3 regions of the Shewanella sp. SM95 genome follow, and region 1 is predicted to be linked to each of the others. Evidence: predicted binding sites of a transcription regulator. Region 1 holds the regulator's gene; each other region holds the start of a gene.
What was found. Region 1 encodes LexA, which represses DNA repair genes until DNA is damaged. Its sites were predicted from a motif close to TACTGTATNNNNATACAGTA; they were not measured.
Positions count from the first base shown of each region.

Region 1 (8,218 bases):
AAGGTATCGCTTGGCCAATCGTTGCTTTAGCGGACATATTGCGCGCCAAAAATGCCGTATGGATTAGCTCGCCAGGGTGAACTTCGAGCCGTTTGGTTTGTGGCGCAAATGTCCATGGCATGCCTGTTTGTACCTGAGAAATAAATTCCACAGTCACTATTCGGCTTGTATCTACTGTGATTGCTTGATAACTACTCGCGGTATTGGAGGGTTTTCCATTGATACCGAGTTGCTCGCACAACACATCGTAGAGCGGCACCAGCGCGAATCCAAAGCCAAACATGCCAATACAGCCGATAACTAACATGCTGATAAGTTTACGATTTGACTTAGATTTATCTTGCTGGTGTTGGGTTGCCATTTCATTTCACCTCAGGTGGTGTCGTGAAGGAGTGGTAAGGCGCAGGGCTTGGCAATGTCCACTCTAAACCCTCGGAACCTTCCCAAGGTTTAGCGGGGGCTTTTTCGCCGCCACGGATGCACTTAATTACTAAAACTAAGAAAATCAATTGCGATAAGCCGAAGGCGAACCCACCAATCGAGACGATTTGATTAACATCGGCAAATTGAATCGAGTAGTCAGGGATACGCCTTGGCATTCCTGCCAGCCCAAGGAAATGCATCGGGAAAAATAGCACATTGACTGAAATCACCGAGCACCAGAAATGCCATTGTCCCAGTCGTTCGTTGTACATGTGTCCCGTCCACTTAGGTAGCCAGTAATAGGCCGCTGCCATGATGGAGAAAATCGCACCAGTCACGAGCACATAATGGAAATGTGCCACAACAAAATAAGTATCGTGGTACTGGAAGTCGGCGGGTGTAATGGCGAGCATTAATCCCGAAAAACCGCCAATAGTGAAGAGTATGATAAAGGCTACAGCAAACAGCATGGGCGTTTCGAAACTGAGTGAGCCGCGCCACATAGTGGCAACCCAGTTAAACACTTTCACTCCAGTTGGCACTGCAATCAACATAGTGCAATACATGAAGAACAGCTCGGCAAACACAGGCATACCTGTGGTGAACATATGGTGCGCCCACACGAGGAACGACAGAATTGCAATACTAGCCGTAGCATAAACCATGGATGCATAGCCAAATAAGGGTTTACGACTGAAGGCTGGGACTATGGCAGAGATGATGCCAAAGGACGGCAAGATCATGATGTAGACTTCAGGGTGGCCGAAGAACCAGAAAATATGCTGGAACATCACAGGATCGCCGCCGCCAGCCGCATCGAAGAAACTCGTGCCGAAAAACTTATCTGTCAGCACCATAGTCACTGCGCCAGCGAGTACGGGCATAACCGCGATCAGTAGGAATGCCGTGATAAGCCAAGTCCACACAAACAATGGTAACTTCATCCATGTCATGCCTGGCGCGCGTAAATTCACTATGGTCACAATCACGTTGATTGCGCCCATGATCGAACTTATCCCCATGATGTGAATAGAAAATACAAAGAGCGCCGTGCTATCTGGACTATAAGTTGTTGATAGTGGTGCGTAGAAGGTCCAACCAAAGTTAGGTCCGCCACCTTCCATAAATAGCGAACTGAGAAGGATAGTGAAGGCGAAGGGGAGTATCCAAAAACTCCAGTTATTCATCCGTGGCAGCGCCATATCGGGCGCCCCTATCATCATAGGGATCAGCCAGTTAGCGAGCCCTGTAAAGGCTGGCATTACCGCACCGAATACCATGATCAGCCCATGAACAGTTGTCATTTGGTTGAAAAAGTTGGGCTCGACCAATTGTAATCCAGGTTGAAAGAGTTCAGCGCGGATCACCATGGCCATAGCGCCACCGGTTAAGAACATAATGAAGCTGAACCATAAATACAAAGTACCTATGTCTTTATGGTTGGTGGTTAGCAGCCAGCGCATGATGCCCTTTGGCGCACCATGATGATGGTCATCATGGGCTGCGGTTTGATCTTGAGTCGTAGTGCTCATCATTATCCCCTACTGTCCATGACTTGCGATATCAGCAGGTTGCACTGTATCGCCGGTATTGTTATCCCAAGCATTGCGTTCATAGGTAATGACTGCTGCAAGTTGCTGTGGGCTAAGCTGTTTGCCAAATGCCTGCATAGCCGTGCCCGTTTTGCCGTGCATCACAATATCGATGTGATTGGCGACTGGTCCAATGGCGATAGCACTACCCACTAGCGCGGGGAAGGCGGGTGGTATTCCTGCACCTGTCACTTGATGGCAGGCAGCACAGAAGGTCGCGTAGACAGTTTCACCTTCGGCCATGAGGGCGTCATGGCTGAGTGTGGGGAGGCTTGCGGGATCGATTGCAGCTGAGACGTCTGCAGGTGCGGGTGTCGGAGTTGTACTGCTTGGTACCGCGGCGGATGTTTGTGCAGAATTGCCGTTCATGTACTCGTTGACGTCTTTGGCTTGCACTGCATCGCCAGTATTATTGCCCCAAGCATTCCGCTCGTAGGTAGTCACTGCCGCGATTTCTTGTGCGGTCAATTGCTTACTAAACGCTTGCATGGCAGTACCCGTTTTACCGTTGAGCACAATTTCAAGGTGACCGCTGAGTGGTCCCGTTGCAATCGGGCTACCTTTAAGGGGCGGAAATACGCCTTGCAACCCTTCACCATTGGGCTGGTGGCAGGCTGCGCAGTGCCCGAGGTAAACTTGTTCACCTTGAGTCATCAACTCTTCTTTACTTAGGGTTTGTGATAAAGCGGCTTGAGCGGCTTCAGCCGCAGCACCTGCGGCTTGTTTCTGCTCTGTTACCCAAGCCTCAAACTCGGCTTCAGGTAACGCTTGTACTACGATAGGCATAAAACCATGGTCTTTACCGCAGAGCTCGGCGCATTGACCACGGTAAATGCCGGGTTTGTCGATGCGAGTCCAAGCCTCATTGATAAATCCAGGGTTGGCATCTTTCTTAATTGCAAAGGCGGGTACCCACCAAGAATGGATGACATCCTCTGAAGTCATCAGAAAGCGGATTTTGCGGTTTATCGGTAGAACGAGCGGTTTATCGACTTCCAATAGATAGTTTTCACCCTTGGTTTCGGTGCCTTCAATTTGTGCTCTGGGTGTTGTCAGTATGCTATAAAAATCAATATCTTGATCGAAATAGCTGTAATGCCATTTCCATTGGGACCCCGTGACTTTTACGGTGAGATCGGCGTTGCTGGGATCTTCCATTGCGATTAAAGTTTTTGTCGCTGGAATCGCCATTAAGATCAAAATGATAAATGGCAGAATCGTCCAAGCGATTTCAACTTTAGTGCTTTCGTGAAAGTGGGACGCGACAGCGCCTTTGGATTTTCTGTGGTTGATCATGGCGTAAATCATGACGCCAAAGACCACTAGGCCTATTGCGCAGCAGATATACAAGATGGTCATGTGCAAGTGATAAACCTTGCCACTGATCTCGGTCACGCCAGGGGTCATGTTGAACCGCATGTCCGCGGCGGTCAACGGTGGTGCGAAAAGCACCACGAGTAAACAATACAACAATTGCTTCACAAGACTTCTCCTCTGCCAATTGCGAATAGCAACTACAAAGAAGAGCAACACAGTAAGTCTCAACTCTATGCAAACTCTTCAGTTCCCAAAAAAGCTTTTTTGACTTCAACGTGCGTTGGCGGCTGTTACTTTTAATCAAGTATTGTTACTGCTGGTAATTAGCCACGCTGGCACATACTGCTGAAATAAATCTGTTCTCTATTTTTAGTGGCGCTTCGAGTTCGATAAATACTCGATTCATTGACCACGGAAGGTGATATATCACCACCGACTTAACCAACCATACTTGCTGTTTAAATATTGATCAAGATCACTTATTTATCTAATTATCTGAAAAATTGCCAAAAAAAAGCCTCACATTCATAGGTGAGGCGGCTTTCAAGGTAAAAAATTAAATGAATATTTAATGTACAGCGCTAAAAAAAGATTGCTGACCGAAGAGATTGCCTTGCTCAATGCGTACGTCGGCATGTAAGTGACTGTTTACGTCTTCAAGCACTATACCCATAGCTCGGGCACTTTTAGCCACGATTTGTAGGCGTCGATTATCCCGCGCATCTAATGATTGAGTCCAAGTAATGACTGCACTGGACGTACCACTTGTTAGGGCTTTTTCCATCGCCCACAGGGTTTCGACTTCATCTTTAGCATGTACCAGCAAAACTCTATCCATACGCACACCTGCGCTAGCGAGTGTTTGCTTGTAGCCAATACTTGGAGGGTTGATGAGCACTAACCAACGGCCCTGTTGGCTTAACTGAGCGAGTTGTGCACTCAGATGAATTAATTCTTGGCGACCTTGAGTCTTGGTTGGCATACAGGCGATAGGCGCATGGTGCCAGTCATAGTCGGCATCACGGACTTCATCGAGCCACAAGCCCGGATGGCGGGGGGCATTGCCAAGTAGTTTATTCATAGCCAATCTCCATTACGGATCACACCGACGGCGAGTCCTTCAATTGTTAAACTTTGGAAGCCTAAATCCACTTTAATCGGGGAGTAATCTTCATTTTCGGCATGTAGATAGACTACATTACCTTTTTTTTCGAAACGTTTAACAGTGACATCGTCATCGACTCTAGCGACAACCACTTGACCATTTCTAGCTTGTTCTACTTTATGAACTGCCAGCAAATCACCTTCGAGAATACCGATATTTTTCATGCTGTCGCCCTTTACTCGCAGTAAAAAATCGGCGGCGGGATGAAACATGCTTGGGTCGACTTGGTAGTACTGTTCAACATGTTCTTGGGCGAGGATAGGTTCACCCGCGGCCACTTGGCCGATGAGCGGTAAACCTGTTTCAGTCAAATCTTCGATTTCCGCAGGCAGACGAATGCCTCGAGATGTGCCTGGCATGATCTCAATGCAGCCCTTTTTTGCCAACGCTTTAAGATGTTCTTCAGCCGCATTGGCGCTCTTAAAACCTAAACGGGTTGCGATTTCTGCCCGAGTGGGTGGCATGCCAGTATCGGCAATATTTCGTTTAATTAGCTCTAAAATTTCAGCTTGGCGTGGCGTCAAAGGTCTCATGGTGTTTCCTGTTTTTCTATACAGTTACTGTTAGTATATACAGTATTATTTGCAGCGCAAGTATTAACCACTTTTTAGCTATGTTGGAGAGAATTAGCGAATATTGCCCATAGTCTGGTATTCTATCGGGCTAGTAAACGCACTTAATTGCATAAGAATAATGCCTAAACACGACTCTCTTTGGTTGAAATCATTACGTTGGATCCAAAAACACTTAGTGCACACTATTGTGGTGCCTCAGGATCCCTTTGCCGATCTGAATCTGGATGCTTCCAGACCCCTTGTTTATGTGATGAAAACAGAATCCCTCAGTGACATCGCTGCTTTGAGCGAAATAACGGCTAAGTTAGGCTTACCAAGCCCTTATGAGCCTCTAGTGGCTAATGGTGTGACTGCGCCTCGGGTTGTCTGTCTTCAAGGACGTAAGCCACTGTTTGGCGAACGTGCTGGTAATGAGCCTTTCCTCGAATGCTTTATGCGTTTGTTAGCCGTGCATAAGGAACGTCCTGAATTGGATATTCAACTGGTGCCCGTGAGCTTGTATTGGGGTCGCACGCCAGGGAAAGAAGACGACACTATGAAGGCGGCCGTATTTGAGCGGGAAAACCCGACTTGGTTGCGCAAGTGCTTGATGATTCTGTTCTTAGGTCGACATAACTTCGTGCAGTTTTCGAATGCCGTATCCCTGCGTTACATGGCTGACGAACATGGCACCGACATGGGGATTGCCCATAAGTTAGCACGGGTTGCGCGCGTGCATTTCCGTCGTCAACGTAAGGTAATGACAGGGCCTGTGCTGCCAAACCGCCAAGCACTGTTTCATTCGTTACTCAAATCTGAGTCGCTGCGCAAAGCGATTCAAGAAGAAGCCGCCAGTAAAAAGATTTCTGAGACCCAAGCGCGCGAGACGGCTATTGAGTATCTCGATGAAATCGCTGCCGATTACTCAGACAGTTTAGTGCGTATTGCCGAGCGTTTTTTAACTTGGCTGTGGAACAAGCTTTACAGCGGGATCAACATTAAAGGCGCCGAGCAAGTTCGGCAGTTACACCACGATGGCCACGAGATTGTTTATGTGCCTTGCCATCGCAGCCACATGGATTACCTGCTGTTATCGTATATTTTGTATTATCAAGGCATGGTTCCGCCGCACATTGCTGCCGGCATTAACCTCAATTTCTGGCCCGCGGGACCTATGTTCCGTCGCGGTGGTGCCTTCTTTATCCGCCGTAGTTTTAATGGCAATAAGCTGTACACCGCAGTATTTCGTGAGTATTTAGATCAGCTGTTTGCTAAAGGTTATTCGGTGGAATACTTCTCCGAAGGTGGCCGTTCACGTACTGGCCGTCTGTTGGCGCCGAAAACTGGCATGATCGCCATGACGATGAACAGTGTGCTGCGCGGTATCGAGCGTCCAGTCACGCTAGTGCCTGTGTATTTAGGCTATGACCATGTGATGGAAGTGGCGACGTATCATAAAGAGTTAAGTGGTAAGAAAAAGAAAAAAGAATCTGTGTGGCAGGTGTTTGGTGCGATTCGCAAACTTGGTAATTTCGGCCAAGGTTATGTGAACTTTGGCGAGCCGATTACTCTGCAAAACTTCTTAAATGAGCGCGCGCCAAACTGGCGTACTGAGTTGGCCGATGATCCTGAGCAAAAACCAAGCTGGTTAACGCCAGCGGTAAACGTGCTGGCGAATCGAGTGATGACGAATATTAACGATGCGGCGGCGGCGAGTTCGGTGACCTTGACGAGTTTAGTGTTGTTGGCCACAGATCAAAATGCCTTAGAGCGCAGTCTGCTGGAACGTCAGCTTGATCTGTATCTGACTCTACTCAAAAAAGTGCCTTACACTACTTATACTTCGGTTGCCGAAGGTGATGGTAAGCATTTAGTGCAGCAAGGTTTAGAGCTGAACAAGTTTGTTGTTTGCGCCGATCCTTTAGGTGAAATTGTGTCTATCGAGACGAGTCAGGCAGTGTCTATGACTTACTATCGTAACAATATCATCCACTTATTTATTGTACCGTCATTAATTGCGAGTTGTTTAACGCATAATGAGCAGATCCCGCGTCAGCAAGTTGTGTCAATCGTTGCCGATTTTTATCCACTGCTGAAAGCCGAACTCTTCATGGGCATTAAGGATGTACCTGCCTATGTCAATCAAGTGCTGGATTTCTTCATTGAACAAGGGTTAGTGGTTGAGACTGATACCTTAACTGTCGTGCCTGAACACACTAGCCAACTATTATTGTTAGCCAGTTCAGTGAGCGAAACTCTGCAACGCTATGCCATTATCTTCAATCTGTTAGCGAACAGACCTAAGATGGAGCGCTCAGAACTTGAGTCTGAGAGTCATCTACTTGCCCAGCGTTTAGGCGCTTTGCATGGCATTACTGCGCCAGAGTTCTACGATAAGAAACTTTACGGCACCTTGAGCGTTAAGCTCAAAGAATTGGGATATCTAGCGGATAACCAAGATAAGTCCAATATCAATCGCATACGAGATCAAGCCAATAGCTTATTACGTCCGTCAGTGAAACAAACGATAGTGGCGAGTGTCACCGCGGAGCATACAGTTTAATGGCAAATCATATGAATGCGGCTAAGCATAAGCCCGCAGGTAAGTCCTTGCTCGGCGGCGCCATGATTATTGCTGGCACGACCGTAGGTGCTGGGATGTTTTCTCTGCCCGTGGTCGGTGCAGGTATGTGGTTTGGCTATTCGATTTTAATGTTATTGGGCATTTGGTTTTGCATGTTGATGTCGGGCTTATTGCTACTCGAAACCAATTTGCATTTCGAACCGGGTGCTAGCTTCGATACTTTAAGCAAGCAAACCTTAGGGCAGTTTTGGCGGATAGTGAACGGCGTTTCCATCGCGTTCGTGCTGTATATTTTGACCTATGCCTATATCAGCGGCGGTGGCTCGATTGTGAATCACAGCTTGCAGGGCATGGGAATTGAGTTACCGCAAAGTGTGGCAGGGCTAGTGTTTGCCATAGTATTGGCGAGCATAGTGTTGATCAGCACTAAGGCCGTGGATCGCATTACCACGATTATGCTCGGCGGTATGATCATTACCTTCTTCCTCGCGATCGGCAATTTATTGATCGAAATTGATGTGACTAAGTTGCTCGAACCCGATGGTAATAACAGCTTTTCACCTTATCTGTGGGCGGCGCTGCC
Region 1 covers NZ_JAKKSE010000014.1:89,017-97,234, reverse strand. The annotation lists gene L5M29_RS15360 (cytochrome c oxidase assembly protein) at 1-361, opposite strand, end outside; gene ctaD (cytochrome c oxidase subunit I) at 363-1,955, opposite strand; gene coxB (cytochrome c oxidase subunit II) at 1,965-3,497, opposite strand; gene L5M29_RS15345 (cell division inhibitor SulA) at 3,901-4,413, opposite strand; gene lexA (transcriptional repressor LexA) at 4,410-5,030, opposite strand; gene plsB (glycerol-3-phosphate 1-O-acyltransferase PlsB) at 5,191-7,614, shown strand; gene mtr (tryptophan permease) at 7,614-8,218, shown strand, end outside.

Region 2 (8,218 bases), on a different contig from region 1:
AAGGATCATCCTCATGGATCCTCAATGGAGAAATAAATTCCACGTCGATTTCCAATCGAGTTAAGCAGCCTAACAACGCTTGATAGCGTTCACTGGTGGTAAACAGCCCTTCAATCGTCAGCGTTGCCAGCGCCTTATTAATCGCAATACCTTGCACTAACGAGGCAATCGTTAATTCCGACTCGTCGCCAAATTGGATTAACGTCCCCTGCCCAGCTTCAAAGCTCGACAATACTCGCAGCGGTACGCGAAAACGCTCGGCGTATTCAACAGAATCAGGATGCAATACTTTAGCGCCGAGCTTTGCCATTTCGAGCATCACATCAAACCCAATCACATCGAGGCGACGTGCACTGCTATCAATATTAGGATCTGTGGTAAATACCCCTGCCACATCGGTAAAAATCTGGCATTCATCGGCTTCTAACGCTGCCGCTAAGGCTACTGCAGTGGTATCTGAACCACCGCGTCCTAAGGTGGTCACTTCACCTTGAGGATCGATGCCCTGAAACCCTGCAACGATCGGCACAACACCGTCGGCTAACAGGGATTGCAAATACTCAGTATCGACGCGCTCGATACTGGCGCGGCCAAATTGACTATTTGTATGAATTTGCACTTGATCGCCCGTAAGGGATTTCGCTTTTATGCCGCGACGTTGTAGCGCCATCGACATCAAAGCAATACTCACTTGCTCACCCGTCGAGACTAGCATGTCTAACTCGCGCGCCGAGGCGCGCGGATTAATTTGTGCTGCAAGTGCAAACAGGCGATTCGTCTCACCCGCCATCGCGGATAAGACTAAAACTTGCTGCTCACCATTGTGAGCTGACTTTGTAATCTGCTCAGCGACCGCTTCGATACGTTCAATAGAACCCACCGAAGTGCCGCCGAACTTTTTCACAAAAAGCTTGCTACCACTAAGCTTTCGTTTTTGGGGCACAGCAACCTCTTAAGCTAGACGCTCAGTAATCCAAGGTAATACTTGAGCCAATGCCGCATCCAGATTTTCTGGCTGGCTACCGCCCGCTTGAGCCATATCAGGACGACCACCGCCTTTACCGCCCACTTGTGCAGCGACCATAGCGACTAGCTCACCCGCTTTGACTTTACCGATCAGATCGTTACTCACACCCGCGATCAGGTTAACTTTCCCTTCCTGCGCGGTACCAAGAACGATAATGGCCGATTTCAATTTCTGTTTTAATTCATCTTGCAAGCCACGTAATGAACTTGCCTCAACGCCGTCTAATTTTTTGATCAGTACGTTAACGCCATTAACTACAACGGCATCGCCCACTAAGTCTGCACTCGCTGCGGCCGCTAGCTTATCTTTCAGCTGCGCCATTTCTTTTTCGAGTTGCTTCATCTTATCGAGCTGCGCTTTTAACTTAGCAACCACTGAGTTGGCATCGCCTTTCAATAAGGCTGCAGCTTCTTCCAGTTCAGCTTGTTGCTGCGCCACAAAAGCCATAGCGGCAGCACCAGTCACGGCTTCGATGCGACGTACACCCGCTGCAATGCCCGCTTCAGAGGTGATTTTGAATAAGCCGATGTCGCCAGTGCGGCCCACATGGGTGCCGCCACACAATTCGATAGAGAAATCGCCCATAGTCACAACACGCACTTGTGAATCATATTTCTCACCAAAGAGTGCCATAGCGCCTTTCTCTTTAGCTTCATCTATGCCCATTTCAGCGGTTTTAAGTTCATGGTTACGACGAATTTGAGTGTTAACTAATTCTTCAACTTCTTTTAATTCAGCAGCTTTTACGCCTTCGAAATGGGAGAAGTCAAAACGTAAACGCTCAGGATCAACCAAAGAACCTTTTTGCGAGACATGAGTACCGAGCACTTGACGCAGTGCGGCATGCAGTAAATGCGTAACAGAATGGTTTAACTGAGTACGGTGACGCAGTTTTTTGTCCACTTTCGCTTCAATAACTTGGCCAACGCTCAAGCTACCTGTAGCCAAAACACCTTGATGGCCCGTTGCTTGACCATACTTTTGCGTATCGTTTACCGTAAACTCAATACCGTTTGCAACCAATTGGCCTTTATCGCCTACTTGACCGCCAGATTCAGCGTAGAAAGGTGTTACATCGAGCACGACAACGGCTTCATCACCCGCTTTGATCGCCGTCACTGACTCACCATTTTGATAAATCGCGGTGACCTTAGCTTGACCCGCTAATTCGGTATAACCACTAAATACAGTTTCAGCATCAATTTTCAGCGCAGCGTTATAATCTGCACCAAAGTTACCGGCAGCTTGTGCGCGGCTACGTTGTTCAGCCATGGCGACTTCGAAACCTGCCTCATCGACAATGATGTTGCGCTCGCGACATACGTCAGCGGTCAAATCCATTGGGAAGCCATAGGTGTCATACAGCTTAAATACGGTTTCGCCGTCTAAGGTGTCACCTTTCAACTCGTTTAAGGCCGTATCTAAAATACCTAAACCACGTTCAAGCGTACGAGCAAATTGCTCTTCTTCCGCTTTCAGTGCTTTTTCAACAATCGCTTGAGTCTCAGCTAACCCTTTTGCTGCATCGCCCATCACCGCAATCAAAGACGGAACCAGCTTGTAGAAGAAAGCTTCGGTCGCACCTAACTTGTTACCATGGCGAACTGCGCGGCGAATAATACGGCGCAGCACATAACCACGGCCTTCGTTCGACGGCATAACGCCATCGGCAATTAAAAATGCACATGAACGGATATGATCGGCAATGACTCGCAGCGACTTTTCAGATAAGTCACTAACACCAATGACCTCTGCGGCTTTAGCAATCAAAGTACGGAAAATATCGATTTCGTAGTTAGAATGTACGCCCTGCATAATCGCAGCAATACGCTCAATCCCCATGCCTGTATCAACCGAGGGCTTAGGCAAAGGTAACATTTCACCCGATGCTTGACGGTTGTACTGCATGAAAACGATGTTCCAGATTTCGATGAAACGATCACCATCTTCTTCCGGACTGCCAGGACGTCCGCCCCAAATATGATCACCATGATCATAAAAAATCTCAGTACATGGACCACAAGGACCGGTATCACCCATTTGCCAGAAGTTATCTGACGCAAAGGCGGCACCTTTATTGTCACCGATACGTATGATGTTCTCGGCAGCGACACCAATTTTTTTATTCCAGATTTCAAAGGCTTCATCATCTGTCTGATAAATAGTGACGCACAGACGTTCCTTAGGCAGCTTTAACGTTTCAGTTAAAAAAGTCCAACCCAAACGAATCGCTTCTTCTTTGAAATAATCTCCAAAACTGAAGTTACCTAGCATTTCGAAAAAGGTGTGATGACGTGCTGTGTAGCCAACGTTATCCAAATCGTTATGTTTACCACCAGCGCGTACACAACGTTGAGCAGTGGTCGCACGCGTATAATTGCGTTTGTCCATGCCAAGAAACACGTCTTTGAACTGGTTCATGCCTGCATTGGTAAATAAAAGTGTGGGATCGTTGCCTGGCACTAATGAACTACTGTCCACAACTTGATGACCATTGCTGCGGAAAAATTCGAGGAAAGCGCTTCTGAGCTCTGCTGTAGTTTGATACATGAAATCATCCTGAATTGGGTAAGCATTACCAGCTACGCCTTAGGCTAGCCGTATTTCTATTTGCCCAGCATTATAAGCAGACTAAGGAAGGACGACCAGTCTTGATTGGTGATATACACATCAGGAATTTAATATTTTAGCGTGAATCGCCCACACCAGAGTCACTAGAAGCAAAACGACAGGATAAAGCACAAATAAAGACGGCGTAAGTTTATCGCGGCACGGACAATATTTAAGCAAGTGAGTCTAATGTGAAGTACGAAATGGACAATACCCATTGATGATATTTAGATGAGCTTTTACAGTCTTAGCTCCAAATTTAATAATCTTCATCGAGATCATTGGGATCTGAATCTAGTGCGTAAGTGATTTGATCGTACCTAAAGCCTTGGCCCATTAAAAAACGCACTCGTTTGGCCTTTTCCTTTGCGATGAGATCCCGAGCTTTAGAGCCCTTCACTTCTGTCACACGGGGAATGCCGTATTTTTTGGTGGCTTTATCTTTTGCTAGCTCAAACCAATCACAATCACAATTAACCAAAGCGGCTTCAATGCAGTCTTTAGATAAGCCTTTCTGTGCGATTGCTTGGCGGATGCGTATTGCACCGTGGCCTCGACTGATGTGGCTTCGCACCAACAGTTCGGCATAACGAGCATCATTAATAAAACCGGAGGATTCGCAAGCATCGAGTACAGGTTCGATATCGTTAAGTTCGAAACCTTTTTCGAGCAATTTATCGCGGATTTGTAAACGGGAATAATCGCGGCGCGCTAACAGCGCGACCGCAATTTGATGGGCTGACTGACTCAGAATACTTCGCCTGTCTCTAAATCAATATTGTCCTCAGTACTATCATCAGCTTTGGCAGCCAAGGCACTCGGATTACTCAAAAGCAACTCACGTAGCGTCTTGTCAATTTCAGCCGCAATAGCTGGGTTTTCAGTCAGATATTTGCCAGCATTAGCACGACCTTGGCCGATTTTATCACCTTTATAGCTGTACCAAGCACCCGCTTTTTCAATCAACTTATGGGCTACGCCTAAGTCAACTAACTCACCAGTACGGTTAATACCTTGGCCATAAAGGATTTGGAACTCAGCCTGCTTAAACGGCGCTGCAACCTTGTTTTTCACCACTTTAACGCGAGTTTCGTTACCGACCACTTCATCGCCGTCTTTAATGGCACCAGTGCGGCGAATGTCTAAACGAACAGAAGCATAAAACTTCAGCGCATTACCACCGGTTGTAGTTTCTGGGTTACCGAACATCACACCAATCTTCATCCGAATTTGGTTGATGAAGATAAGTAAGGTGTTAGATTGCTTTAAGTTACCCGCAAGTTTACGCATAGCTTGGCTCATCATACGCGCCGCTAGGCCCATGTGAGAATCACCAATTTCGCCTTCGATTTCAGCTTTAGGCGTTAATGCCGCCACTGAGTCGACTACGATAACGTCAACAGCACCTGAGCGAGTTAAAGCATCACAAATCTCAAGCGCTTGCTCGCCGGTATCCGGTTGCGAACACAGCAGGTTATCAATATCTACGCCCAATTTTTTAGCATAAATAGGGTCTAGTGCATGCTCTGCATCGATAAAGGCACAGGTTTTGCCTTCACGTTGCGCTGCCGCAATCACTTCTAAAGTCAGTGTTGTTTTACCTGATGATTCAGGACCATAGATCTCAACGATACGACCCATTGGCAAACCGCCAGCACCTAAAGCAACGTCCAGAGACAGAGAACCAGTAGAAATGGTCTCAACATCCATAGAGCGATCTTCGCCCAGCTTCATGATGGAGCCTTTACCAAATTGTTTCTCAATTTGGATCAATACCGCAGCAAGTGCTTTCTCTTTATTTGGATCGACCTTCATTCCTGTTCCCTCATCAAGACAAGCATTAAGCTGTCAAAAGTGATATTCAATTTACAAACGGGTAATTCAAAAAGCCGTGCTTTTTGTCTTAATTCTGCTGACTAGTATACTGTACAATCATACAGTATCAAGACCTGTGACTGAATTATTTTTAGCTGATAGGATTTTTAATATGGCCAAGGTTTTAGCGAATATCAAATCAGATAATAGCTCCCTTTGATCAATATCCATCGTTAAGGGCTCAATTTTCGCTAAATTATTGCTAAGATTGGCGCAACAAATTTTGCGTGGTCTTTTTAGCTGAAAATTGTACAGCAGTCTTCCGCTTCCATAGCGCTTAATCACCCTTAACCACACAAACTGTATCGCCTTTAGGCAGTCACAACGGACGATAACGATTTAATGAATGTAATTGATACCGATGATTTAGAAAAACATACTCCTATGATGCGTCAGTACTTGACGATGAAAGCAGAACATCACGATATGTTGCTGTTTTATCGCATGGGTGACTTCTACGAGTTGTTTTATGACGATGCTAAACGCGCTTCTGAGCTATTAGGCATTTCACTCACTGCGCGCGGTAAAAGTGGTGGCGATCCTATTCCGATGGCGGGACTTCCTTACCATGCTGTGGAAGGCTATCTTGCAAAATTAGTTCAAATTGGTCAATCAGTTGCGATTTGCGAACAGATTGGCGATCCCGCGACATCTAAAGGGCCCGTAGAACGTAAAGTGGTGCGAATTGTCACACCAGGCACCTTAACCGACGAAGCGTTGCTACAAGAACGCCAAGACAATCTGTTAGCCGCGGTTTATCAAGGTAAAGTCGGTTTTGGTTATGCCACATTAGATGTTTCATCCGGACGTTTTGTGATTGCAGAGCTCGACACGCGAGAGTCATTAGAAGCGGAATTGCAACGCACTAATCCCGTTGAAATCCTCTACAGTGAAGACTTTGGCGAACTAGGTCTACTTAACGGTTTTAAAGGTAAACGTCGTCGCCCTGAATGGGAATTTGATTACGATACGAGTATCAAGTTACTACTGGCCCAGTTCGGCACTAAAGACTTACATGGTTTTGGTATCGCAGATGCACGTTTATCACTGCAAGCTGCGGGTTGCTTGATGCAATATGTCAAAGACACACAGCGCACGGCACTGCCCCATATCAATGCCATTATCCGCTTCAATCAAACCGATAGCATAGTACTCGATGCGGCAACTCGCCGAAATCTAGAACTCACTCAAAACCTTGCCGGTGGCCGCGATAATACCTTAGCCGCAGTATTAGATAACACGGCAACGCCTATGGGCAGTCGTATGTTACAACGCTGGATCCATCAGCCGCTGCGAGATCCTAAGCAAATCAAGGCGCGCCAACAGGCGGTGACTGAACTCCTCGATACCGCAGCCCATGAAGGTTTGCATGAGCAGTTAAAGGCACTTGGCGATATCGAACGTATCATGGCAAGGTTAGCCCTGCGCACTGCCCGTCCAAGGGACTTTGCACGTTTACGTCAAGCTCTGGGCTTATTGCCTGAATTACAACAGAGTTTAAGTACACTAAGCGCGCCGCACACGACTCAATTGCGTCAACACTTAGGCGAGTTCCCCGCTGAGCAAGCCCTACTTGAGCGCGCGATAGTCGATAATCCACCTATGCTTATCCGCGATGGCGGGGTGATCCGTGAAGGCTACAACAGCGAACTAGATGAATGGCGCGGTCTGAGCGAAGGAGCGAGTGATTACTTAGTACAACTTGAAGCCAGAGAAAAAGAACGTACTGGCATCAATACACTTAAAGTCGGCTATAACCGCGTACACGGCTATTACATCGAAGTAAGCCGCCTGCAATCCTCACAAGTACCGCTCAATTATCAACGCCGCCAAACACTTAAGAATATGGAGCGTTATATCACGCCCGAACTTAAGGAATACGAAGAAAAAGTCCTCTCGAGCCAAGGTAAAGCGCTGGCACTCGAAAAGCAGTTATGGGAACAGTTATTCGATCTTATTCTGCCGAAATTACATGAATTACAGTCTTTTGCTAGAGCAGCGGCTGAGCTTGATGTACTGAGTAACTTTGCCGAGCGTGCCGAAACCTTAGGCTACACTTGTCCAGAGCTGAGCCAAGATATCGGCGTACAGATAGAGGCTGGTCGCCACCCAGTGGTGGAGCGTGTTAGCCAAACGCCGTTTATCGCTAACCCAGTGACCTTGCACAATCAAAGACGTATGTTGATTGTCACCGGACCCAACATGGGCGGTAAATCGACCTATATGCGCCAAGTCGCCTTGATTACACTAATGGCCCATATTGGTTGTTTTGTTCCAGCAGATCGCGCCCTGATTGGCCCGATTGATCGCATCTTTACCCGTATTGGCGCATCAGACGATCTGGCCTCTGGCCGCTCAACCTTTATGGTCGAAATGACTGAAACGGCCAACATCCTGCACAATGCCACTGCCAGTAGTTTAGTGTTAATGGATGAAATCGGCCGTGGAACATCCACCTATGATGGTTTATCGCTAGCTTGGTCGGCGGCGGAATATTTAGCCCAGCAAGTCGGGGCTATGACCCTATTCGCCACCCATTATTTTGAATTAACTCAATTGCCTGAGCTAATGACAGGCGTGTATAACGTGCACCTTGATGCCATAGAGCACGATGATACCATCGCCTTTATGCATGCGGTACAGGAAGGTGCAGCCAGTAAAAGCTACGGCTTACAAGTTGCGGCACTTGCTGGCGTGCCAAACAAA
Region 2 covers NZ_JAKKSE010000004.1:189,066-197,283, reverse strand. The annotation lists gene L5M29_RS07700 (aspartate kinase) at 1-943, opposite strand, end outside; gene alaS (alanine--tRNA ligase) at 953-3,577, opposite strand; gene L5M29_RS07690 (regulatory protein RecX) at 3,897-4,367, opposite strand; gene recA (recombinase RecA) at 4,385-5,452, opposite strand; gene mutS (DNA mismatch repair protein MutS) at 5,855-8,218, shown strand, end outside.
Region 2: a site for LexA is predicted at 5,560-5,579, ahead of recA (recombinase RecA). Genes of this name have one in related genera too.

Region 3 (8,218 bases), on a different contig from region 1:
AATTTAATCGTTGAAAGAGAGCTAACCCCATGGCTGAATGACTTTGTGATAACCTCTTTCCAATCGGAAGTTCTACCAGCTATATCTATAGCACTCGATGTATTCGAGGCACTTAAAATATCAGTTAGTTCTGATTTGAAATCTACAGAATTGGCATCAGGTCGGGAGTTTTTTCTGTTACGAACACCCACAACTAATTTTCGGGTTACATTATCGATGGCTTTATCAACTATTTTATTGGCAAGTGGGGAAAGGCTTTGCACTTCTGTAGACACGATGAAATCTTCCTTTTCTATTGAACATCCAAGATAAAGTATGCGTTATTGTCAGACACAGGGGGCTTCTTTCGAATATAGTTTCTTGAGTTCTCTTTCGAGAGTTGCAAATGCCACAAAAAATAAACCAAGCCACCCATTTTAAATCAACAACATAATACACTTTCCGTTTGTCTACAATTTGTAAAAGTTAAAATCATTTAAAAAAGCACCACCTATAGCCGCAGGGACAGCATCTAAGACAATAAATTGCGCTAATCCCTTCAAAAATGGTGTATTTCAGACAAGGTTTATCGTCCCATTGTGTTTGGGAGATGCTCTGCAAGGCTTTCGAAATGATATAAGCAGTTGTCAGTTAAAGTGAATGTACTGGCAGCTTGCTGCAAAATGCCGTCGTCGTTTTTCTAAGTGTTCGCAGTAATCGCTCAGTTCTTGCAAGGTTCCTACTGGACCGTGAAATAGTTTGCCAAACTCGGTAGTCTGTTTGAGCCAATTGTCATGGGGGATATTTAATCTAAAAGGCTGGACACCCACAACTCTTTTTGGTTTTTATAAATACACTGAACGCTATTGAGGGATCCATTGTTATATTTATCGACAGGTATACTCGGGAATTTACGAGATTAAGTACTTGTATAGAAGTGACCGTTGGCGGCAAGGTCGCTCATTCACATCCATGTGATCGCGACATTCGTACATCCTTTTACATCAGATGCAGCCGTCGAGCCCTCAGGGATGAGTTTATGGCGTGTCACTGGAATGCAAGTACTTAATCTTTTAGCGGATCTGCAAAGAGGTAGCGAGAGATCGGGCGGACATGACTTCTAGAGTGAAAGTAACCTCATCACATTAGCTTTTCTATGGACACAGCTTTATTCGCCTTACTTGCATTTTTAACTTTGAAACAAGCTTTGGGGCAGATTTGAGCCAGCCTAGGGGAACCAGTTTGCACGCCATTGATTAACTCGACTATTCGGGGTTAACCTTACCTTCAGTTACAAGCTCATCGCAACGTAACCTAGCTATAGCTTTACGTTCTCCCCTGTCTTTAATAGCGGTGAACTGGGAATACATGGCATCAACACAACCGTCGTATGTTTTCAAACTATCGTCAATAAATAACGACCATGCGACATATCCTATTATCGCGGTGAGAATAATTTTCTTCACCATAATTCCAACCTGTAATTAGCTGTGTTTGACCAATGTCTACTCTTTGAGAGATGTTCCCTCGACACCAGATATTGAAACACATTAATGGTATGAGGAAAAGTAAGTCAAATGAAGTTCTACTGAACTAAGTGTGCAATCGCCCTTAACATTAAAAGGGGCAAAGGCACGTTAACCCGATTTGGACAGATGCGAGATTACACTGAGTTTTGCCGTGCTTTAGCCTTCTTTTGATTGGCGATGATCCAGTTAAATACATCTTGCTTATTTGCTGGGCTGTAGTAGCTAAGATGGGGAACCGCCGCAACAAATGTATGTACACCATTGATGTCACAGTGGAATCCACGACAATTCCACTGTCCATGCAAAGATGGTTGAGGTGGTACTTCATCCCCTTTCAAAAATAAGGCTTTCAAAAACGCATAGGCAGAAATTTTATCGATGCCATAAGTAAGAATTAAACTTGGCTGAATGATTTTCAAAACTGCCTCATGTACAGGCCAACACAACCCAGCCAATCCAAAACACAAATCAGCAGCACTACGTGATGTTTTGAATATGATGTTGGATGCACACACCGTTCTTGGATCATCAATATCAATCCCTTTCAATAACTCAATAACACGTTTCTGAAGAGGCGCACCACACTTAGGATACTTAGATTGCCCGTTTTCCCAACTCTCATCATAGAAAGAGTTTTCATTTCGTTTCAGCATACGCTGAAGATGACTTCGAATCGTGTATGGTACGCCTGTATCTGGATTCGTTTGCCCACTACCACCTGGGTTTAAACCCAACAAGTAAACATCACCTTTTCTTAACGTTTCATGGGAGCTATAAACTACTTCCCCAATGTCGTCCAAGATGTGTTTGAGTGTGTTCTCAGCGAAGATTGGGAGTTGTTCTTTTTCAACCATGTTAGGCACTTCCTAATTAATATTCACTAGTGTCAAAGACACTTTGTGCCATAACAAAAAGTAGATCAACTAGCATGTGTCACAATGTGTGTTTCTTGTTGCTCTAAAGTCACATTAAGGAATAAACCTGTAAATCCATCTACTGCCAGATATCAACACTTTATCTCGGGCAGACAATGCCACTTGGTTGTGTATTGTGGGGTGAGCAACTCGCGGCGCATGGCCCATTTTTGCTCGATACCTTGGGCAGCAATGAATAAAGTGTCTGTGCCGTAACGTTGATTGATGCAATCAAGAGTCTTCATTAACGCGGGCTTGGCTTTTGAGACATTGAATAAATCTAACTGGCCATGCTGGGTACTGACCAAATCGATCAGGCCTACACCGACTTTATAATAACGTACGCCTGCACGGAAAAGTTGAGATGCTGCTTGTGTCATACCTTGAGTGAGTTCAATGCTGCAATCGGTGGCACAAGCAAAGTGCACTAAGGTTTTAAAGCCTGTAGGGCGTTCATCGTAGGGGGAGTTGCTGGCAAACAACAACATGGTTTTACAGCTAGAACCTTGCTTACGCGCTTTCGCTGCGGCAATCGCCACATGTTTACTTAAGGCTTGCAGTAAATCCTCATACTCGGTAATACGCTCGCCCACACTACGAGTCGAGAATATTTGCTTCTTATCCGCCCTCGCCTCGTCCCACACTTTGCACGCTTGCCCATTGAGTTCACGCACAGTGCGTTCTATTTCAATACTAAATTGCTTTCGCGCTAAACCTGCAGGGATTTTGGCTAAGTCATAGGCGGTTTTTACGTTCATCAATTCAAGTTTTTTGCTTATCCTGCGCCCAATGCCCCAGACGTCATTCACATTCATTGATTGTAAAATTGAAATCCGGTCTTGTTCATTATCGATAACACACACCCCCTGATAGCCAGGTAACTTCTTTGCCGCGTGATTGGCCGCTTTAGCCAGTGTGAGTGTTGAGCCGATACCGACACAAACCGGTAAACGTGTCTCTTTCCAAACCGCTTTTCGAATCAACTGGCCTTGGGTTTGTAAGCACTTAATGGCGGGGTAACAATTTTTAAAGGAGAGAAAGCTTTCATCAATCGAATAGACATGCTGCTCTGGTGCAAATCGGCCAATGATATTCATCATCTTTGCAGATAAATCGGCATAGAGCTCATAGTTACTTGAACAAACAATGACACCTAATTTCGTGCACAGGTCTTTGACTTGAAAGTATGGTGCAAACTTAGGAACGCCCCGTTCTTTCGCTTGCTTGTTTGCCGCTACAATGCAGCCATCATTGTTGCTCAACACAATCATTGGCTTACCACGCCAATCAGGTCTAAAAACCTGCTCGGCGCTGCAATAGAAACTGTTGGCGTCTACCAAGGCAAACATCAGATGTCCGCTAATAATGGACTTTGGCGATGACAACGAATTGAACGAATAACAACACCTTCAATCGTAAAATTATCGTAGTCGTGAATAGGCTGAGGTTGGTGCTGTTCATTCGATGACAGCAGCATGCGATGCGTTTTATCAAGGATTTTACATACAAATTCACCGTTGAAATTGGCAACAATCACATCACCATGACGCGCGGTTTCCTGGCGGTCAACAATCAGTAAATCGCCATAAAAAATGCCTACGCCCTGCATTGAGTCACCTTTTGCGACACCAATAAAAGTCGCGCTGGGATGCACAACTAACAGCTCATCAAGGCTGAGACCCAGCTGACTATATTCAGCTGCAGGGCTTTCGAAGCCAGTAATACCGGCACTGGCATAGATGGAGATAATACGCATAGTCAACACCACTGTTTTTATATACAGTGATTATAGGCGTTGTTAGGTAACTGGCAAGAATTATTGTGATGTTTCGATGTAACACCATTGGTTCTTTTCTTTATCAAACCCCACGTCATAATTCACCGCGGTGGAGGCGTTTTTAGTTGAGTTTTTCTATAGATCTACACTTGGGGAATCCAGAGCAACCCCAAAATTGTTTCCCATTATTCTCACCACGCTTAGTTTCACGCAGAACCATTTCTGAACCACAACGCGAACATAGCTTTACTGGCTCTTTTGATGCGACCAGCTCTTTAATATGCTTTCGATGCTTAAAGTCTGTAACAACACCTCTTTTAAGTTTAGTATTATTTATAATATCAATGAGTTGAATGTACTCTGCATCCGAAAAAACAGGTTGATCGATCTGCTTGATGTAGTTTAAACAGCCTCGTGCATAGGTGACATTTTCAGGCATATCCGTTTTGAACGTACTGTCACCAATGAATACTATTATTGAGTGCATTTTTGATGGGTCTATGTTTAACAATGATTCCAGCGTTTTAACATGCTTGTAATTCTGATGAAGGGGATTCTGAAACTTAGAAGAGTGACGATAGATTTTCTGAGTCCACTGTTTTTGATTTTTTGAACCAAAAATCCAACCTTTCATGTTCTTAGTTTCGATCACGAAAACACCAAACTTAGATACTACAATATGATCGATTTGGGTCGTACCATCTTCAGTTAGCAAGGTAACGTCTTTTACCAACGTATAATCTAACGTTGGCAACTGTGCCAGTAGTTTGTTTACCAGAAATTCACCGAACACACCTTTAAACCACCGACTCTTAAAAAGCGAGATGATGAATAATAAAGGTATTAAATACCAAACTTGAACTAAAGCTTCCGACAGTAATCCGAATATATCCACGGAATTTCCTTATTCAACTAACGCCCGCCACAGGGGAGACTAGATACCTCCTGCGGCCCGATTAGCTGCTTTTATTTATGTGTTAGCTGCATAATACAACCTGCCTTCCTTATAAAGGGCTTATGGTTGATGTATTAACTCAGCCTTTGCCCAAACAAGCGATTCCTCGATTACCCTCAGAAACTCTTTGCCATTAAATCCCAATGGATACAAAGAATAAGGCTCTGAAGATAAATGAACAGGTTTAACTGATGCCATAGACAATGTAATTTCTTTCTCTTGATTACATAAATAATGAGCATTGTCAGCCAATGCAATCAAAAGCTCTTCAACGCTTACTTTCATAAAACCAGCGAAATAGTCATGATCAAACTCGAGTGAAGTATCAGCAATCAAACCTTTAACTTTTGGTGTTTCAACCGTTAAACCTAAAATTTGTCTAAGTTCTTTATTTATGCCAAGATTATCCTCAAACGCTTCAACTTTTTTCCTTACCTGTATACCAGCTTTACGTAATGTACGATCCCGGTAATGAAATATCTCAGAGTGAGTTGTACGGTAGTATGTTGATTTCACTTCAATGATAAAGACAATATTATCTATGACACAAATTAAATCAATCTCACCTGCTTCAATCCCACTTGGAGTACTTGCAGTATAATTTCGTATCACATTGAAGCCACGGCCTTCGAATGCATCACCTAACTGATTTTCTATTCTTGTTGTTTCGTCTTTTAATGAACTGCGCAGATTGGCAAAACGTCGAAGATTATTCACTGCACTCAGCGAACCATACTGTGTAGACATCAACCAAGGAAGTTGAACACAATGACTGCCGATTTTAAAAACTGGTTTTTCGTAAAGTGGTTGTATCTTTTCAAACTTCGATTGGCGTAATTCAATACTGAGCTTTTTCATATCAAGGCACCAAAACTCTAAAATAGCCTCAGCAGCCTTAATGCTCCCTTTAGGTAAGTCTTTGGAAACAGTCCAACCGACAATGTTATTAACTTTCTCTTTCCATAAAGACCAAGTTATAGGAAATCGATTTTGACCTATAGCGATCCCTTTTATTGCAACCATTCCAATGGCTTTTTGCCAATCACCTAGTTGAGCATGTTCATGATAGAACGATTCAATGTTCTCTTTGAAATAAAATACGACCATGAGCTCTAAAGATAGTAAAGCTTGGAATAAATTAACGTTAAACCCGTTATCGAGCTTAACAAACTCCTGAAAACCATATAGTTTCTGTAGTTCCAACTTACTTGCTAAGGCTTTTAAGTAAGCGATTTGATTGTTGTCATGGTGTTCAACAGAACCAATCTGTACACTGGCCATTCCTGCAGTAATAAATTCTTCCATTGCTATATTAAACCAGTAACCTTTAAGAAGTTGCTGTCTGTTCCCATTACGATCCCAATTATTAATTATACCTTCACCAAAACGCTCAAATATTAACCTTCCATTTGTTACTGAAAAATGTAATGAATCGTCAAAACAAAATGGATATACGCTTTGCGACAAAAACTCATCAAGTTCGACTTGTACTTGCATCAATTGACTAAACGTATTCAGTAATGAATCTGCAGCTGTACTGTCTTCATTAGATGGGAATACTAATGGGGCATGATACGCTTTTAATGATTTACCAATTTTATTATCATTCAGATGGAAGTCAGTATCTGGTGAATGTCTTAATTTCCAATGTATTAACTCCGTAAGCGCTCTCAACTTTGAGTTTACACTTATCACACCACCGTCAAATGATATGGTTTGTTCTATTTGATATTTGAAAAAATATACAGAAGAAAATGACAAAAACTCGAATAAAGATATACCTTTAAATGGTTTGCTGTACTTTGCTATCAGCCCTATTCTATCTTCGTGAGCTTGTTGGAATTGATGACATGTCTCAATCAAACCTTCAAGTATATTTGGGTATTGGCTCGATAGCTGGTTAATTTCATGCCACTTAGTATGCTCTTTCTTAAGTACTATCTCAGATCTTCTGATCGCCGTTATGATGGTTTTTGGCGATTTCGCTAATACCATTGAGATAAACTTAGGATTAGCAGCGATGTCCTGTGCAAAATAACGGGCTAAGGCTAGGATAAAATCCTCAGATTCAAACAGATGAGGTGGGAAATCATAAATGAATGTTGAATGCCAAAAGCAGTCTTCTCGATTAACAATCGACAAGCTTTTTTTAGCAGGCTTTCTATAGAGATAAACTTCTAGGACTTGCTGGTATGCAAATTCTTCATTCTGAAAGGCTTTGAATTGCAAAAAAAGCTTTTCAAAATAATTCTGTTTACGGTCTAACATCAAGGCATCCTTTCACAATATTATTAGGTAGAGATATCAAATAATTACCTTATTCATTAGGCTTAATCTGAAAATAGACGACTCAAGTTACTTTTGTAGTTACTCCAGAATTCAGATAATAACTGGGACACTCTAATTGAGTCGTAGAAGAAGCCAACTACTGAAAGTAGTACGCTTTATCTCGCCAAAGTAAAAGAGTATCACTATGAATTATCAGCAGTTGACCGAAGCAAGACGATACCAGATTTCCGAGCTTTTTAGGCTTTTAGAACAGGGCTTTTTGTACTGGTCAACTCAAACTGGACACTTTTAATTGAGAATTTTCAAATCTACAGGCGGCTGTTCACAATTAGCAGAATGAAGTCAGCTCCATGCTGTGCAGTAATATGCCTATCTACAATCAGCAAGTCACCATCATAAATCCCCTCAGTCAGCATCAAATCCCCCCTCGGTAATCTCCACATACGAAGCGCTAGGATGCTGCACAAGTCGCACGTCAAGACTTAAGCTCAGCTGCAAGTGTCTCAAAACCACTGATCCCAGCATGCGCAGAGACTGTAATAAAGGGAAGAATATGCCCCTTAGAATACTGTATATAATCGCAGTAACCATATACAGTACTAACCGGTTAGCAAATTTTGAATGATTTAGTTATCAGTTAACTGATTTTGGGATAAACCTAGAACGAATCGATATGCCTTGGCGGTGCGCTCTGATGTAATCAAACTAAAGGTTGGTTTCTTACTTCACTACTCTCTACTTTAATAGCGACTCACTTAGCAATAGAGGCAAAATA
Region 3 covers NZ_JAKKSE010000011.1:138,591-146,808, reverse strand. The annotation lists gene L5M29_RS13615 (GIY-YIG nuclease family protein) at 1-275, opposite strand, end outside; partial or broken gene L5M29_RS13610 (transposase) at 627-791, opposite strand; gene L5M29_RS13605 (hypothetical protein) at 1,245-1,448, opposite strand; gene L5M29_RS13600 (uracil-DNA glycosylase family protein) at 1,643-2,362, opposite strand; gene L5M29_RS13595 (Y-family DNA polymerase) at 2,515-3,771, opposite strand; gene L5M29_RS13590 (LexA family protein) at 3,771-4,178, opposite strand; gene L5M29_RS13585 (NERD domain-containing protein) at 4,321-5,094, opposite strand; gene L5M29_RS13580 (nuclease-related domain-containing protein) at 5,215-7,422, opposite strand.
Region 3: a site for LexA is predicted at 4,188-4,207, ahead of L5M29_RS13590 (LexA family protein). Genes of this name have one in related genera too.